Regions from separate parts of the Streptomyces sp. NPDC003027 genome, predicted to be linked through region 2. Evidence: riboswitches for the same ligand, from Rfam matches in the RefSeq annotation. Region 2 holds a riboswitch; each other region holds the start of a gene.
What was found. Region 2 has a riboswitch for cobalamin ahead of ACWDX6_RS17845 (ribonucleoside-diphosphate reductase subunit alpha). Riboswitches for the same ligand answer to the same signal wherever they lie in the genome.
Positions count from the first base shown of each region.

Region 1: it holds a riboswitch for cobalamin, as region 2 does, so the genes downstream of both, ACWDX6_RS25855 (energy-coupling factor ABC transporter permease) here and ACWDX6_RS17845 (ribonucleoside-diphosphate reductase subunit alpha) in region 2, are expected to answer to the same signal.
Region 3: it holds a riboswitch for cobalamin, as region 2 does, so the genes downstream of both, cobN (cobaltochelatase subunit CobN) here and ACWDX6_RS17845 (ribonucleoside-diphosphate reductase subunit alpha) in region 2, are expected to answer to the same signal.

Region 1 is NZ_JBSFTU010000045.1:28,413-32,995, reverse strand. Features, by position in the region: gene ACWDX6_RS25870 (ATP-binding cassette domain-containing protein) at 151-999, opposite strand; gene cbiQ (cobalt ECF transporter T component CbiQ) at 996-1,745, opposite strand; gene ACWDX6_RS25860 (energy-coupling factor ABC transporter substrate-binding protein) at 1,752-2,126, opposite strand; gene ACWDX6_RS25855 (energy-coupling factor ABC transporter permease) at 2,132-2,833, opposite strand; cobalamin riboswitch at 2,863-3,070, opposite strand; gene ACWDX6_RS25850 (PTS-dependent dihydroxyacetone kinase phosphotransferase subunit DhaM) at 3,144-3,548, opposite strand; gene dhaL (dihydroxyacetone kinase subunit DhaL) at 3,545-4,174, opposite strand; gene dhaK (dihydroxyacetone kinase subunit DhaK) at 4,183-4,583, opposite strand, start outside.
Region 2 is NZ_JBSFTU010000022.1:76,528-81,110, reverse strand. Features, by position in the region: gene ACWDX6_RS17855 (carbon starvation CstA family protein) at 1-1,161, shown strand, start outside; gene ACWDX6_RS17850 (YbdD/YjiX family protein) at 1,158-1,373, shown strand; cobalamin riboswitch at 1,563-1,685, shown strand; gene ACWDX6_RS17845 (ribonucleoside-diphosphate reductase subunit alpha) at 1,816-4,164, shown strand; gene ACWDX6_RS17840 (ribonucleotide-diphosphate reductase subunit beta) at 4,164-4,583, shown strand, end outside.
Region 3 is NZ_JBSFTU010000006.1:151,516-156,098, reverse strand. Features, by position in the region: gene cobN (cobaltochelatase subunit CobN) at 1-1,930, opposite strand, end outside; cobalamin riboswitch at 1,969-2,106, opposite strand; gene ACWDX6_RS07445 (cobalamin biosynthesis protein CobG) at 2,172-3,434, shown strand; gene ACWDX6_RS07440 (precorrin-8X methylmutase) at 3,449-4,084, shown strand; gene cobJ (precorrin-3B C(17)-methyltransferase) at 4,132-4,583, shown strand, end outside.

The DNA.
Region 1 (4,583 bases), on a different contig from region 2:
GGTGGAGGAGTGATCTGCGCTACGTCCACCGCCGCGAACCGTGCACCAACCGCGCCGGCCTGAATCCGCGACCCCGGAAAGCAGCACCTCCCTGGCCGGGCACGCGCCCCTGGGGCCGCCGGGGCCCCAGGAGCGGAAGACAGTGATCGTCTACGGCGCGCCCGGCACTCCCGCCCACGCGGCCAGCTCCTCCGCCGTGCGGGGGCCCTCCTCGCCCTCCGGGAGGAGGCCCTGGGCGCGCAGCAGGCGGGTCACCGCCATGCCCCAGGGCTGCCGGAGCCGCGCCGCCGCGAGCAGCGCGTCGTCCGCGAGGAGGTCGGTGATCGGGCCCGTCCGCAGACCCTCCGGTGACAGCACCGCCGCCTCGTCCGCCCAGCGCAGGGCCAGATCGACGTCGTGCGTCGCCATCACCACCGTCGTGCCCGACCCCCGCAGCCGCCCGAGCACCTCGAGGAGGCGCTCCTGCCCGTGGGGATCGAGCCCGGCCGTCGGCTCGTCCATGATGAGGACCCGCGGCCGCATCGCCACCGCGCCCGCGATCGCCGCCCGCTTGCGCTGGCCGTACGACAGCAGATGCGTCGGCCGGTCCTCCAGCGCCACGATGTCCAGCGCCTCCAGCGCCTCGCGCACCCGGAGCCGTACCTCCTCCAGCGGCAGCCCGAGGTTCATCGGCCCGAACGACACGTCCTGGCCGACCGACGCCGCGAACAGCTGGTCGTCCGGGTCCTGCACGACCAGCTGCACGGTCGTCCGCAACCGGGTCAGACCCTTCCGGTCGTACGACACCTCCTCGCCGTCCAGCCGGAGAGCCCCGCTGCCGCAGCGCAGGCCCCCGCTCAGCAGCCGCAGCAGTGTCGTCTTGCCGCTGCCGTTCCTCCCGAGCACCGCAAGCGCCCGCCCCTCCGGCACGGCGAAGTCGATCCCGTCGAGGACGGGGGGCCCGTCCTCATAGGCGAAGCCCGCCCTCACCAGTTCCACGACAGGGGAACGAAGACTCACGGCAGGGACCTTTCCAGTACGAGAGTGAGAGCGACGAGGCCGGCCAGCAGCCCGGCCGTCGCCGCCAGGAACCGCCGCGAGACGGCCGCACCGGGCACCAGGACCCGGAGGGTCCCGTCGTACCCCCGCCCCGCCAGCCCCGTCTGCAACCGCTGCGCCCGGTCGAAGGCGCGCACGAACGCCGTCGCGCCGAGCCCGGCGAGCGAGCGCCAGGTGGCCGCCCGCGTCGTCAGCCCCAACCGGGCCGCCTGGGCCTGCCGGATCCTGGCCATGGAGTCGAGCAGGAGAAAACTGATCCGGTACATCACGAGCGCGACGTCCACGACCGGACCCGGCACCCCCGCCCGTACGAGCCGGGGCAGCACGTCCGAGACGGGTGTGGTGAACGCGAACAGCAGCACCCCCAGCGACGCGGCCGATGTGCGCAGCAGCAGTTCACCCGCGTGCGACGGACCGTCCGGCGCCAGGGCGACGAAGCCGCGCGCCCCTCCCACCTCGAACAGCAGCGGCACCGCCCCCGTCACACAGAAGCCCAGCGGGATCCGGAACGCCCGCCACAGCTGACGTCCGGGCACTCCGGCGGGACCGAGCAGCACCGCGAGGGTGGCCGCCGCGACCAGAACGGCGCCCGGCCAGGGCGGCAGACAGACCGCGCACAGCGTCAGGCCGAAGCCCAGCGCGGCCTTCTCGCACGGGTGACGGCGGCGCCAGCGACTGCTGTGCGCCGCCGCGTCGATCGGCAGCATCGGCGGTTACTCGTCGCCCGTGGCGGCGCGCGTCACCTTCGGGGCGTCCGTGGCGACCGGTGCGGCCGCCGCGGCCAGTGCGCGCTCCTCGCCCTGGCGACGTCCGCGCCGCAGACCGAAGTAGTACGCGAGGACACCGGCGCCGATGGCCGCCTGGAGCGCGAACAGTGCCGACTCGACCTCGCCGGACGGAGGCTCGTACAGCGGGCTGAACCACGGCTCGTAGTCGGGCCGGATCTCCGTGATCGCGGCCTCCGCCTCGGCGTCGGCCCCCGCGAACGGCTCCTCCTTGTGGTCGCCGAGCCCCAGGACCAGCGGCAGCACCGCCAGCGCGGCGACGGCGAGCAGCAGCAGGGCGTTGATCTTCGTGTTCCTGCTCATCCGGCTCATCGGGCCACCGCCTCCGTGGTCTCGCTCTTCCGGGCACCGGGAAGCAGCACCCCGAGCCGGGTCAGATCCCCCTTGCTCGACTGCGTCAGCAGACGCATCACGAGCACCGTCAGCAGACCCTCGCTCACCGCGAGCGGCAGCTGCGTGACGGCGAAGATCCCGCCGAACTTCGCCAGCGCGCCGAGCACACCGCTGCCGGGGTCGGGGAACGCGACCGCCAGCTGCACGCTGGTGACGCAGTAGGTGGACAGGTCGGCGACGAACGCGCCGAAGAACACGCTCACCATCAGCGGCACGTCGAAGCGGCGCAGCAGCCGGTACGCCCCGTACCCCGCCCACGGGCCGACGACGGCCATCGAGAAGACGTTGGCGCCGAGGGTGGTGAGCCCGCCGTGCGCCAGGAGCAGCGCCTGGAAGAGCAGCGTGATCGTGCCGAGGACCGCCATCACGGGCGGCCGGAACAGGATCGCCCCGAGGCCCGTTCCGGTGGGGTGGGAGCAACTGCCCGTCACCGACGGAATCTTGAGCGCGGACAGGACGAAGGTGAAGGCGCCCGAGGCGCCCAGCAGCAGAGTGGATTCGGGATGGGCCTTGACCTCACGGGTCAGGGCACGGACACCGTGGACGACGAACGGGGCGGACGCGACGGCCCAGGCGGCCGCGTGCACAGGGGGCAGATAGCCCTCGGCGATATGCATGGTTGGGAGACCCTCTCCAGCACCTCGTGGATGGACAACGCACCTTGGCCGGTCTCCTGGCTGACGGTCATGCCGCCCGGACTCCGCCTTCCCACACCACGACGGTCTCCCGCGGCGGTGCAGTGGCTCCCCTGGGGGTTGTCCCCAAGGGGGTGGAGCCGGACCTCCCGATCACAGTGGCGAGGGCCGCACCGGTACTGCACCGGTTTCCCGTACACCAAGGCCCTGCGACACTAGTGCGTTGACCAGGTACATCACAACACGGTCGGCTCCCGGTACGGCCCGTGACGGGTGCCCGCCTCCCGCCCGCTCACCCCTTCCGGTACGTGTACGCCTCCGCGGCCGCGGCCTCCACGGCGTCCAGGTCCCCGCCCGCCGTCGCCGTGACGAGGGCGGCGATCGCGCCCTCGACGAAGGGCGCGTCCACGAGCCGCGCCCCCTCGGGCAGCTCGTCGCCCTCGGCGAGGAGCGCCTTGACGGTCAGCACGGCGCTGCCCAGATCGACGAGGAGGGCCACACCGGCGCCCCGGTCGACCGCCCTCGCCGCCTCGGCGATCAGGTCGGAGCTGGTGCCGAGTCCGCCGTCCGGGGTGCCGCCGGCGGGCCGGATCGGTGCGGTGGGGCCGCCGCCCGAGAGGCCCTGGGCGAGTTCGGCCACGGCCGCGGCGACGGCGGCGCTGTGCGAGACGAGAACGATGCCGACCCGCCCGCTCATCCGGCCACCTCCGCGAGGGCGGCGATCAGCAGCGCGGACGAGGTGGCCCCGGGGTCCTGGTGCCCGATCGACCGTTCGCCCAGATAGCTGGCCCTGCCCTTGCGGGCCTGGAGCGGTACGGTCGCCAGCGCGCCCTCCTCGGCCGCCGTCCGGGCCGCCGCGAAGGACTCGCGCAGCGCCTCGGCCGCCGGGACGAGCGCGTCCAGCATCGTCTTGTCGCCGACCTGGGCCCCGCCGAGCTGGGCGACGGCGGCGACCCCGGTGGCCAGCGCGTCGGCGAACGCCTCGCGGGTCACGGTCCCGGCGTCGCCGAGCGCCTTGCCGGTGCGGCGCAGGAGCGTCCCGTACAGCGGACCGGAGGCACCCCCGACGGTGGAGATCAACTGCCGTCCTGCGGTGGTGAGTACGGCCCCCGGGGTGGGGGGCGGCTCCTTCGCCAGGACGTCCGTCACGGCGGCGAACCCCCGCTTCAGATTGGAGCCGTGGTCGGCGTCGCCGATCGCCGAGTCGAGCTCGGTGAGACGGTCGGCCTCACGGTCGACGGCGGAAGCGGCGACGCTCAGCCAGCGCTGGAAGAACGCGGCGTCGAACTGGCCCGGCTCGTTCGTCTCGGTCACTTCGGTCACTCTCCTTCTCACCGGCCCCAGCGGAGGGCGGGCGTCTGCACGGGCGCGTCCCACAGGCGTAGCAGTTCCTCATCGGCCTCACAGAGCGTGACCGAACAGCCGGCCATGTCGAGGGAGGTCACATAGTTCCCGACCAGGGTGCGGGCGACCGGGATCCCGCGCTCCTTCAGCACGCGCTGCACCTCGGCGTTGAACCCGTACAGTTCGAGCAGCGGGGTGGCGCCCATGCCGTTGACCAGCGCCAGGACCGGGCCGGACGGCCGCAGGTCGTCCAGTACGGCATCGACGGCGAAGTCCGCGATCTCCCGCGAGGTCATCATCGCGCGCCGCTCGCGCCCCGGCTCGCCGTGGATCCCGATCCCCAACTCCAGCTCGCCCTCGGGCAGGTCGAAGGTGGGACTGCCCTTGG
Region 2 (4,583 bases):
TCGGGCACCACCCCGAAGATGATCCAGAAGGAGACGCAGGTCCGGATGATCGGCTACGGGGCCATGCTCACCGAGTCGTTCGTCGCCATCATGGCGATGATCACCGCGTGCATCATCGACCCGGGTCTGTACTTCGCCATCAACTCCCCCGCCGGAGTCGTCGGCACCACGGTCCAGTCCGCCTCCGAGGCCGTCGCGAACCTGGGCTTCACGATCACCCCCGAGGCACTGGCCCAGGCGGCCAAGGACGTCGAGGAGGCGAGCCTGCTCTCGCGTACCGGCGGCGCGCCGACCTTCGCCCTCGGCATGTCGGAGATCTTCTCCGCTGTCATCGGCGGTACCGCGATGAAGGCCTTCTGGTACCACTTCGCGATCATGTTCGAGGCGCTGTTCATCCTGACGACCGTGGACGCGGGAACCCGCGTCGGCCGGTTCATGCTCCAGGACATGCTGGGCAACGTCTACAAGCCGTTCCGCCAGGTCAGCTGGAAGCCGGGCGTCTGGTTCGCCAGCGCGGTGGTCGTCGGCGGCTGGGGCTACTTCCTCTGGGTCGGCGTGCACGACCCGCTGGGCGGCATCAACCAGCTCTTCCCGCTGTTCGGCATCGCCAACCAGCTGCTCGCCGCCGTGGCGCTGGCCGTCTGCACCACGCTGCTCATCAAGTCCGGCCGCCTGAAGTGGGCCTGGGTCACCGGCGTCCCGCTCGCCTGGGACGTCGCCGTCACCCTGACCGCGAGCTGGCAGAAGATCTTCTCCGAGGACCCGCGGGTCGGCTTCTTCGCCCAGCGGGACAAGTACCAGGCGGGCATCGACGCCGACAAGGTGCTCCCGCCCGCCAAGTCGATCGACGACATGCACACCGTCGTCACCAACTCCACCGTGGACGGCGTGCTGTCCGCGCTGTTCGCGATCCTCATCATCGTGGTGATCGCCGACGCGGGCCGGGTCTGCTTCAAGGCGATCAGGAACCCGGAGGGCGTCCGGCTCTCCGAGGCGCCCCACACCGAGTCCAAGCTCGTCGCGCCCGCCGGCATGTTCCCCACGAAGGAGGAGAAGGCGGAGCTGGTGGCCGCCGGACTCGGCGCCGGAGGCGGCATGCGCGAGGAGACCGCGCCGGGCGAGCCGCGGAGTGACGTGCCGACCGGGACCGGATCCGCATGAGCACGGCGAACACGGTCCGCCACCTGCGGCGCGCGGTGCGCGCGATCCGCTGGTACGTGCGCGAGCTCTCCGGCGAGGCCGTCTACGACCGGTACGTCGCCCACGCCCGAAGCTGCGACCCGGACGCCGAGGTGATGACCCGGCGGGAGTTCGAGCGCAGCCGCACCGACGCGCGGGAGGCCGATCCGCGCGAGGGGTTCCGCTGCTGCTGAGCCCTCACCGGCCGTCCGACGGGCCGCCGCCCTCCCCCTCCCGGGAAGGCGGCGGCCCGCTGCGTCAGACCCCCGGCGAACTCACCGCGCTTCCCTCCCCCGATGACAAACGCCTCTGCTTCGGCGAAGAGCTCTGACACCCAACGGCACTACATGTGGGGGGTGCTTCAAGGAGCGCCCCCCACATGTATGCTCATGCTCGCTGTCGCCGCAGGGGAATCCGGTGGAAATCCGGAACTGTCCCGCAACGGTGTGTTGGCGTGCTTTTGCGCTCCTACGAGTCCGAACACCTGCCGACAGTGCGCCCGGTCCGTCCGTTCCGGGTGCCAGAGTCGTCCGGGCCTCGCGGAGTGGGCCGGTGGACACGGAGCGCGCCCGCGTACGGGTGCGCGTGCCGTCCGCCTCCCCGTCGCCCCCCGGGCCGAGCGAGGGAGAGCCCCACGTGACCATCGCGCCAGCCGATCCGGCCGCGGCGATCGAGAGCGACGGACCCGGGACGCTACTGCTCCGGACCCTGACCGACCTCACCGCCGACCTTCCCGACACCGACCCGGGCAAGGTCGCCGCCGCCGCGCTGCGCGGCCGCAACGCCGCCTCGGACGAGGCGGAGCTGCGGGAGCTGGCCACCGAGGCGGCCGCCGGCCTGATCGCCGAGGACCCGGCCTACTCCCGGCTCGCGGCCCGGCTGCTGACCCGGACCATCGCGGAGGAGGCGGCCGGGCAGGGTGCGGTGGCGTTCTCGGCGTCGGTGGCGGTGGGGCACCGGGAGGGTCTGATCGCGGACCGTACGGCCGCGTTCGTGACCGCCCACGCGGACCGGATGGACGCGCTGATCGACCCGGCCGCCGACGACCGGTTCGGCTACTTCGGGCTGCGGACGCTGTACTCGCGCTATCTGCTCCGGCACCCGATCACCCGCAAGGTGATCGAGACGCCCCAGCACTTCATGCTGCGGGTCGCGGCCGGGCTCGCCGAGGACGATTCCGTACGCGCGCTGGACGAGGTCGCGGCGCTGTACGGGCTGATGAGCCGGCTGGACTACCTCCCCTCCTCCCCCACCCTGTTCAACTCCGGCACCCGCCACCCGCAGATGTCGTCCTGCTATCTGCTGGACTCGCCGCTGGACGAGCTGGACTCCATCTACGACCGCTACCACCAGGTCGCGCGGCTGTCGAAGCACGCGGGCGGCATCGGTCTTTCGTACTCCCGCATCCGGGCCCGCGGTTCGCTGATCCGCGGCACCAACGGCCACTCCAACGGCATCGTGCCGTTCCTGAAGACGCTGGACGCCTCCGTCGCCGCCGTGAACCAGGGCGGGCGGCGCAAGGGCGCGGCCGCCGTCTACCTGGAGACGTGGCACGCGGACATCGAGGAGTTCCTGGAGCTGCGCGACAACACCGGTGAGGACCAGCGGCGTACGCACAACCTCAACCTGGCGCACTGGATCCCGGACGAGTTCATGCGCCGGGTGAACGCCGACGCCGAGTGGTCGCTGTTCTCCCCCGCCGACGTGCCCGAACTGGTCGACCTGTGGGGCGACGAGTTCGACGCCGCCTACCGCGCCGCCGAGTCCAGGGGCCTGGCCCGCAAGACCATGCCGGCCCGGGACCTGTACGGCCGGATGATGCGCACGCTGGCCCAGACCGGCAACGGCTGGATGACCTTCAAGGACGCCTCGAACCGGACCGCGAACCAGACGGCGGAGCCGGGCCACACGGTCCACTCCTCCAACCTCTGCACGGAGATCCTGGAGGTGACGGACGACGGCGAGACGGCCGTGTGCAACCTCGGTTCGGTCAACCTGGGCGCCTTCGTGACCGGCGGTGACATCGACTGGGAGCGGCTCGACGCGACCGTCCGTACGGCCGTCACCTTCCTCGACCGGGTCGTGGACATCAACTTCTACCCGACCGAGCAGGCCGGGCGCTCCAACGCCCGCTGGCGGCCGGTGGGCCTGGGCGCGATGGGGCTCCAGGACGTCTTCTTCCAGCTGAAGCTGCCCTTCGACTCGCCCGCGGCGCGCGCCCTGTCGACGCGGATCGCCGAGCGGATCATGCTCGCCGCGTACGAGGCCTCCGCCGACCTCGCCGAGCGCAACGGCCCCCTCCCGGCCTGGGAGAAGACCCGCACCGCCCGGGGCGTCCTGCACCCCGACCACTACGACGTGGAGCTGAACTGGCCCGAGCGCTGGGCCGCCCTGCGCGAGCGGATCGCCACGGTCGGCATGCGCAACAGCCTTCTGCTCGCCATCGCTCCGACCGCGACGATCGCCTCGATCGCGGGCGTGTACGAGTGCATCGAGCCGCAGGTCTCCAACCTCTTCAAGCGCGAGACGCTGTCGGGTGAGTTCCTCCAGGTCAACTCCTATCTGGTGGACGAGCTGAAGCGGCTCGGCGTGTGGGACGCGCAGACCCGTGAGGCGCTGCGCGAGTCCAACGGCTCGGTGGCCGGCTTCACCTGGGTCCCGGCCGAGGTGCGCGAGCTGTACCGCACGGCGTGGGAGATCCCGCAGCGCGGCCTGATCGACATGGCGGCGGCCCGCACCCCCTTCCTGGACCAGTCGCAGTCCCTGAACCTGTTCCTGGAGACGCCGACGATCGGCAAGCTGTCGTCGATGTACGCGTACGCCTGGAAGCAGGGTCTGAAGACGACGTACTACCTGCGCTCGCGCCCGGCGACCCGGATCGCCCGCGCGGCCCAGGCCGCCACCCCGATTCCCGTACAGGCGACCCCGGAAGACGCCGTCGCCTGCTCCCTCGAAAACCCCGAGTCCTGCGAGGCCTGCCAGTAATGTCCGTTGAAAAAAATCTCCTCGACCCGGGCTTCGAGCTGACTCTCCGCCCCATGCGCTACCCGGACTTCTACGAGCGCTACCGGGACGCGATCAAGAACACCTGGACCGTGGAGGAGGTCGACCTCCACTCGGACGTCGCCGACCTCGCGAAGCTGACGCCGGGCGAGCAGCACATGATCGGCCGGCTGGTGGCGTTCTTCGCCACCGGTGACTCGATCGTCGCCAACAACCTCGTGCTGACGCTCTACAAGCACATCAACTCCCCCGAGGCGCGGCTGTATCTCTCGCGCCAGCTGTTCGAGGAGGCCGTGCACGTCCAGTTCTATCTGACGCTGCTCGACACCTACCTGCCCGACCCGGAGGACCGCACCGCCGCGTTCGCCGCCGTCGAGAACATCCCCTCCATCCGCGAGAAG
Region 3 (4,583 bases), on a different contig from region 2:
CGTCGTCGTCGGGCCGGTCCTCCAGCCCCAGGTCGTGGTCGAGCTTGGCGGCCTGGATCAGCGTCCAGATCTGGGCGCGGATCGCCGGCAGCTTCGACGGGTCCATGGAGGAGATCTGCGCGTACTCGTCGAGGAGCTGCTCCAGGCGCGCGATGTCGCCGTAGGAGTCGGCGCGGGCCATCGGCGGCACCAGGTGGTCGACGAGCGTCGCGTGGACGCGCCGCTTGGCCTGGGTGCCCTCGCCCGGGTCGTTGACCAGGAACGGGTAGACGAGCGGCAGATCGCCGAGCGCCGCGTCCGGGCCGCAGGCGGCGGACAGACCGGCGTTCTTGCCGGGCAGCCACTCCAGATTGCCGTGCTTGCCGAGGTGGACCATGGCGTCCGCCCCGAAACCGCCGTCGGCCCGGGAGGCCGCGATCCAGCGGTAGGCGGCCAGATAGTGGTGGGACGGCGGAAGATCGGGGTCGTGGTAGATCGCGATCGGGTTCTCGCCGAAGCCGCGCGGCGGCTGGATGAGGATCAGCAGGTTCCCGCGGCGCAGCGCCGCGAGGACGATGTCACCCTCGGGGTTGCGGGAACGGTCCAGGAACATCTCGCCCGGCGGCGGCCCCCAGTGCTCCTCGACCTGCTCGCGGAGCTCCTCCGGCAGCGTCGCGTACCAGCGCTTGTAGTCGGCGGCCGGGATACGGACGGGGTTGCGGGCCAGCTGCTCCTCGGTGAGCCAGTCCTGGTCGTGGCCGCCGGCCTCGATGAGCGCGTAGATCAGCTCGTCGCCGTCGCCGGAGACCAGGCCGGGGATCTCGTCCTCGGGCCCGAAGTCGTAGCCCTCCTCCCGCAGCCGGCGCAGCAGCGCCACGGCGGAGGCGGGGGTGTCGAGGCCGACGGCGTTTCCGATCCGGGAGTGCTTCGTCGGGTACGCGGAGAGGACCAGGGCCAGACGCTTCTCGGCGTTCGGGATGTGCCGCAGGCGGGCGTGGCGGACGGCGATCCCGGCGACGCGGGCCGCGCGCTCGGCGTCGGCGACGTAGGCCGGGAGCCCGTCCTCGTCGATCTCCTTGAAGGAGAACGGGACGGTGATGAGCCGGCCGTCGAACTCGGGGACGGCGACCTGGCTGGCGGCGTCGAGCGGGGAGAGACCCTCGTCGTTCTCCTCCCAGGCCGTACGTGAACCGGTGAGGCAGAGCGCCTGCAGGATCGGTACGTCGAGGGCGGCGAGCGCGCCCGCGTCCCACGCCTCCTCGTCGCCGCCGGCCTGGGCCTCGGCGGGCTTGGTGCCGCCGGCGGCCAGGACGGTGGTGACGATCGCGTCGACGCCGCGCAGCCGCGCCAGCAGTTCGGGTTCGGGGGCGCGCAGGGAGGCCACGTAGAGCGGCAGGGCCTGGGCTCCGGCGTCCTCGACGGCGTCGCAGAGGGTGCCGACGAAGGCGGTGTTCCCGCTCATGTGGTGGGCGCGGTAGTAGAGCACCGCGACGGTCGGGCCGTCGGTCCTCCGGGGGGTGCGCTCCAGCGGACCCCAGGTGGGGGCCGGGGCCGGGGCCTCGAAGCCGTGGCCGGTGAGCAGCACGGTGTCGGCGAGGAACCGGGCGAGCTGCTCCAGGTTGCCGGGCCCGCCGTGCGCGAGATAGGCGTGAGCCTCGGTGGCGACGCCGATCGGGACCGTGGAGGTCTCCATGAGCTGCGCGTCCGGGGCCTGTTCGCCGGAGAGCACGACCAGCGGCTTGCCGGCGGCGCGCAGCGTCTGGAGCCCGTCCTCCCAGGCCCGCAGGCCGCCGAGGAGGCGTACGACGACGAGGTCCGCACCGTCCAGGAGACCGGGGAGGTCGTCGAGCGCGAGGCGCGAGGGGTTGGCGAACCGGTACGCCACCGGGCCGCCGGCCGCGCGGGCGCTGAGCAGGTCGGTGTCGGAGTGCGACAGCAACAGAATTCGCATGCGAGCGCAGGCCTTCCTCGGGGTTGTCCGCGCCCCGGGTGGTCGTGTGGACGGCGGGAGTTCCTGACTCACCGGGACGCTGGTGCGACCTGGCTCACAGTGGCGGGACCGCGCCGGATTCTCACCGGGCTTCCTCCCCGGGGCCCTGGGACCCCATGCCGTTGTGCATAGTAGATCCTGCCCCCGCCGGGCTGGGGGGTTGGCCGGATCACAGCCGGTGGTCGCGAGGATTCCCGTGGGTATGCTCGCCGCCATGCCGCCCACCCCACCCACCCCGCCCAACCCGGGCGAATCCGTCATACGGGACCGTGGCGACGCCTGCCCCGGGGCGCTACGGCTGCACCCCGCCGACGACGGCCGCCTGGCCCGACTGCGCGTGCCCGCAGGCTTGTTGACGACACGTCAGGTCGAGGTTCTGGCCACCGCGGCAGAGGTTCTGGGCGACGGACGGGTCAGTGTCACCTCCCGGGGAAACGTGGAGCTGCGGGGCCTCGGAGAGAGCTGCGGCGCGGAGCTGGCGGAGCTGCTGGCACCAGCCGGTCTGCTGCCGTCCCCGACCCATGAACGCGTCCGGAACGTGGTGGCCTCACCGGCGGCCGGGTTGGACGGACTCGGCTGCGGTGACGTGCAGTTGTGGGCCCGCGAACTCGACGCGCTGCTGTGCGCCCGGGAAGGGACGGCAGCCCTTTCTGGCCGTTTCCTCTTCGTCCTGGACGACGGGCGCGGGGATGTGGCCGGGCTCGGCGGAGATGTGACCTTGATCGCAGAAGGGCCGACGGTACGGCTCCGGGTCGGCGACCAGGTCTTCCAGCTGGGCGCCGCGGACGCGCCCGGCGCCGCGCTCACCGCCGCGGAGGCCTTCCTGGCCGCCGCCCGAGCCGCGGGGAACGGCGCCTGGCGGGTCCGTGAGCTGCCCGAGGGGCACGAGCCGGACCTGGCGGGGGCGCTCGCCCGGGCCGGGATCGCGGCGGAACCCGTACCGGCACCAGAACTCCCGCACGGGGAACCCCCCGCCCCCGGAGTGCTCGGCGAGAGCGCCGTCTCCGTCCTCGCGCCCCTCGGCCGGCTGACGGCCGAACAGCTGCGGGCCCTGGCCGCCACCGGCGGAGAGGTACGGCTCACCCCCTGGCGCGGCGCCGTCGTCACCGGCTTCCCGGACCGGCCGGCCGCAGCGCGGCGGCTGCGCGAGCTCGACGCGTACGGGCTGATCACGGACCCCGACTCCCCCTGGGCCGGGGTGGGCGCCTGCACCGGACGCCCCGGCTGCGCCAAGTCCCTGGCCGACGTCCGCGCCGACGCCGTACCCGGGCGCTCCCGCGGCCTCCCCGTCCACTTCTCCGGGTGCGCCCGCCGCTGCGGCCACCCCCAGGGCCCCCACGGCACCTGGGTGGACGTCGTCGCGACCGCCGAGGGCGCCTACCTGGTCGACGGCGTCCCCACGCCCCGTACACGCCTCACCGAAGCAGTCGCAACGGCCCGCACCACCGCCCGCACAACGAGATGAGCGAGAACGACACGATGTTCGCCTACGAGAAGGACGGCGCGGAGATCTACCGCCAGTCCTTTGCCACGATCCGCGCCGAGGCGGACCTCGCGGGTCTGCCCGCCGATGTCGCCCAGGTCGCGGTCCGCATGATCCACGCCTGCGGCATGACCGACCTCGTACGCGATATCGCCTACTCGCCGCAGGTCGTCTCCCGCGCCCGCGCCGCCCTGCGCGCCGGGGCACCGATCCTCTGCGACGCGCAGATGGTCGCCAGCGGCGTGACCCGTAAGCGGCTGCCCGCCGACAACGAGGTGATCTGCACCCTCTCCGACCCCTCCGTGCCCGCGCTCGCCGCCGAGCTCGGCACCACCCGCAGCGCCGCCGCCCTCGAACTCTGGCGCGACCGCCTCGAAGGCTCCGTCGTCGCCATCGGCAACGCCCCCACCGCCCTCTTCCACCTCCTGGAGATGATCGCCAAGGGCGCCCCCCGCCCCGCGGCCGTCCTCGGCATACCGGTCGGCTTCATCGGCGCCGCCGAGTCCAAGGACGCCCTCGCCGCCCAGGAGCTCGGCCTCGACCACCTCGTCGTACGGGGCCGGCGCGGCGGCAGCGCGATGGCGGCCGCCGCGATCAACGCGATCGCTCACGAAGCGGAGATCCAGCAGTGACCGGAAAGCTGTACGGCGTGGGCCTCGGGCCCGGCGACCCGAACCTGATGACGGTGGCGGCGGTGAAGGCCATCGCCGCAGCGGACGTGATCGCGTACCACTCGGCCCGGCACGGCCGGTCCATCGCCCGGTCCATCGCGGCGGAGCACATTCGCGAGGACCACATCGAGGAGCGGCTGATGTACCCGCTCACGGTGGAGACGACCGACCACCCCGGCGGCTACCGCGGCGCGCTCGACGACTTCTACGAGGAGGCGTCGGCGCGGCTCGCCGCCCACCTGGACGCGGGCCGCACGGTCGCCGTCCTCGCCGAGGGCGACCCACTCTTCTACGGCTCGTACCAGCACATGCACAAGCGTCTGGCACACCGCTACGACACCACCGTCATCCCCGGTGTCACCTCCGTCAGCGCGGCCGCCGCGCGGCTCGGCGAGCCGCTGTGCGAGGCCGAGGAGGTCCTGACGATCATCCCCGGCACGCTGCCGGAGGACGAGCTGAC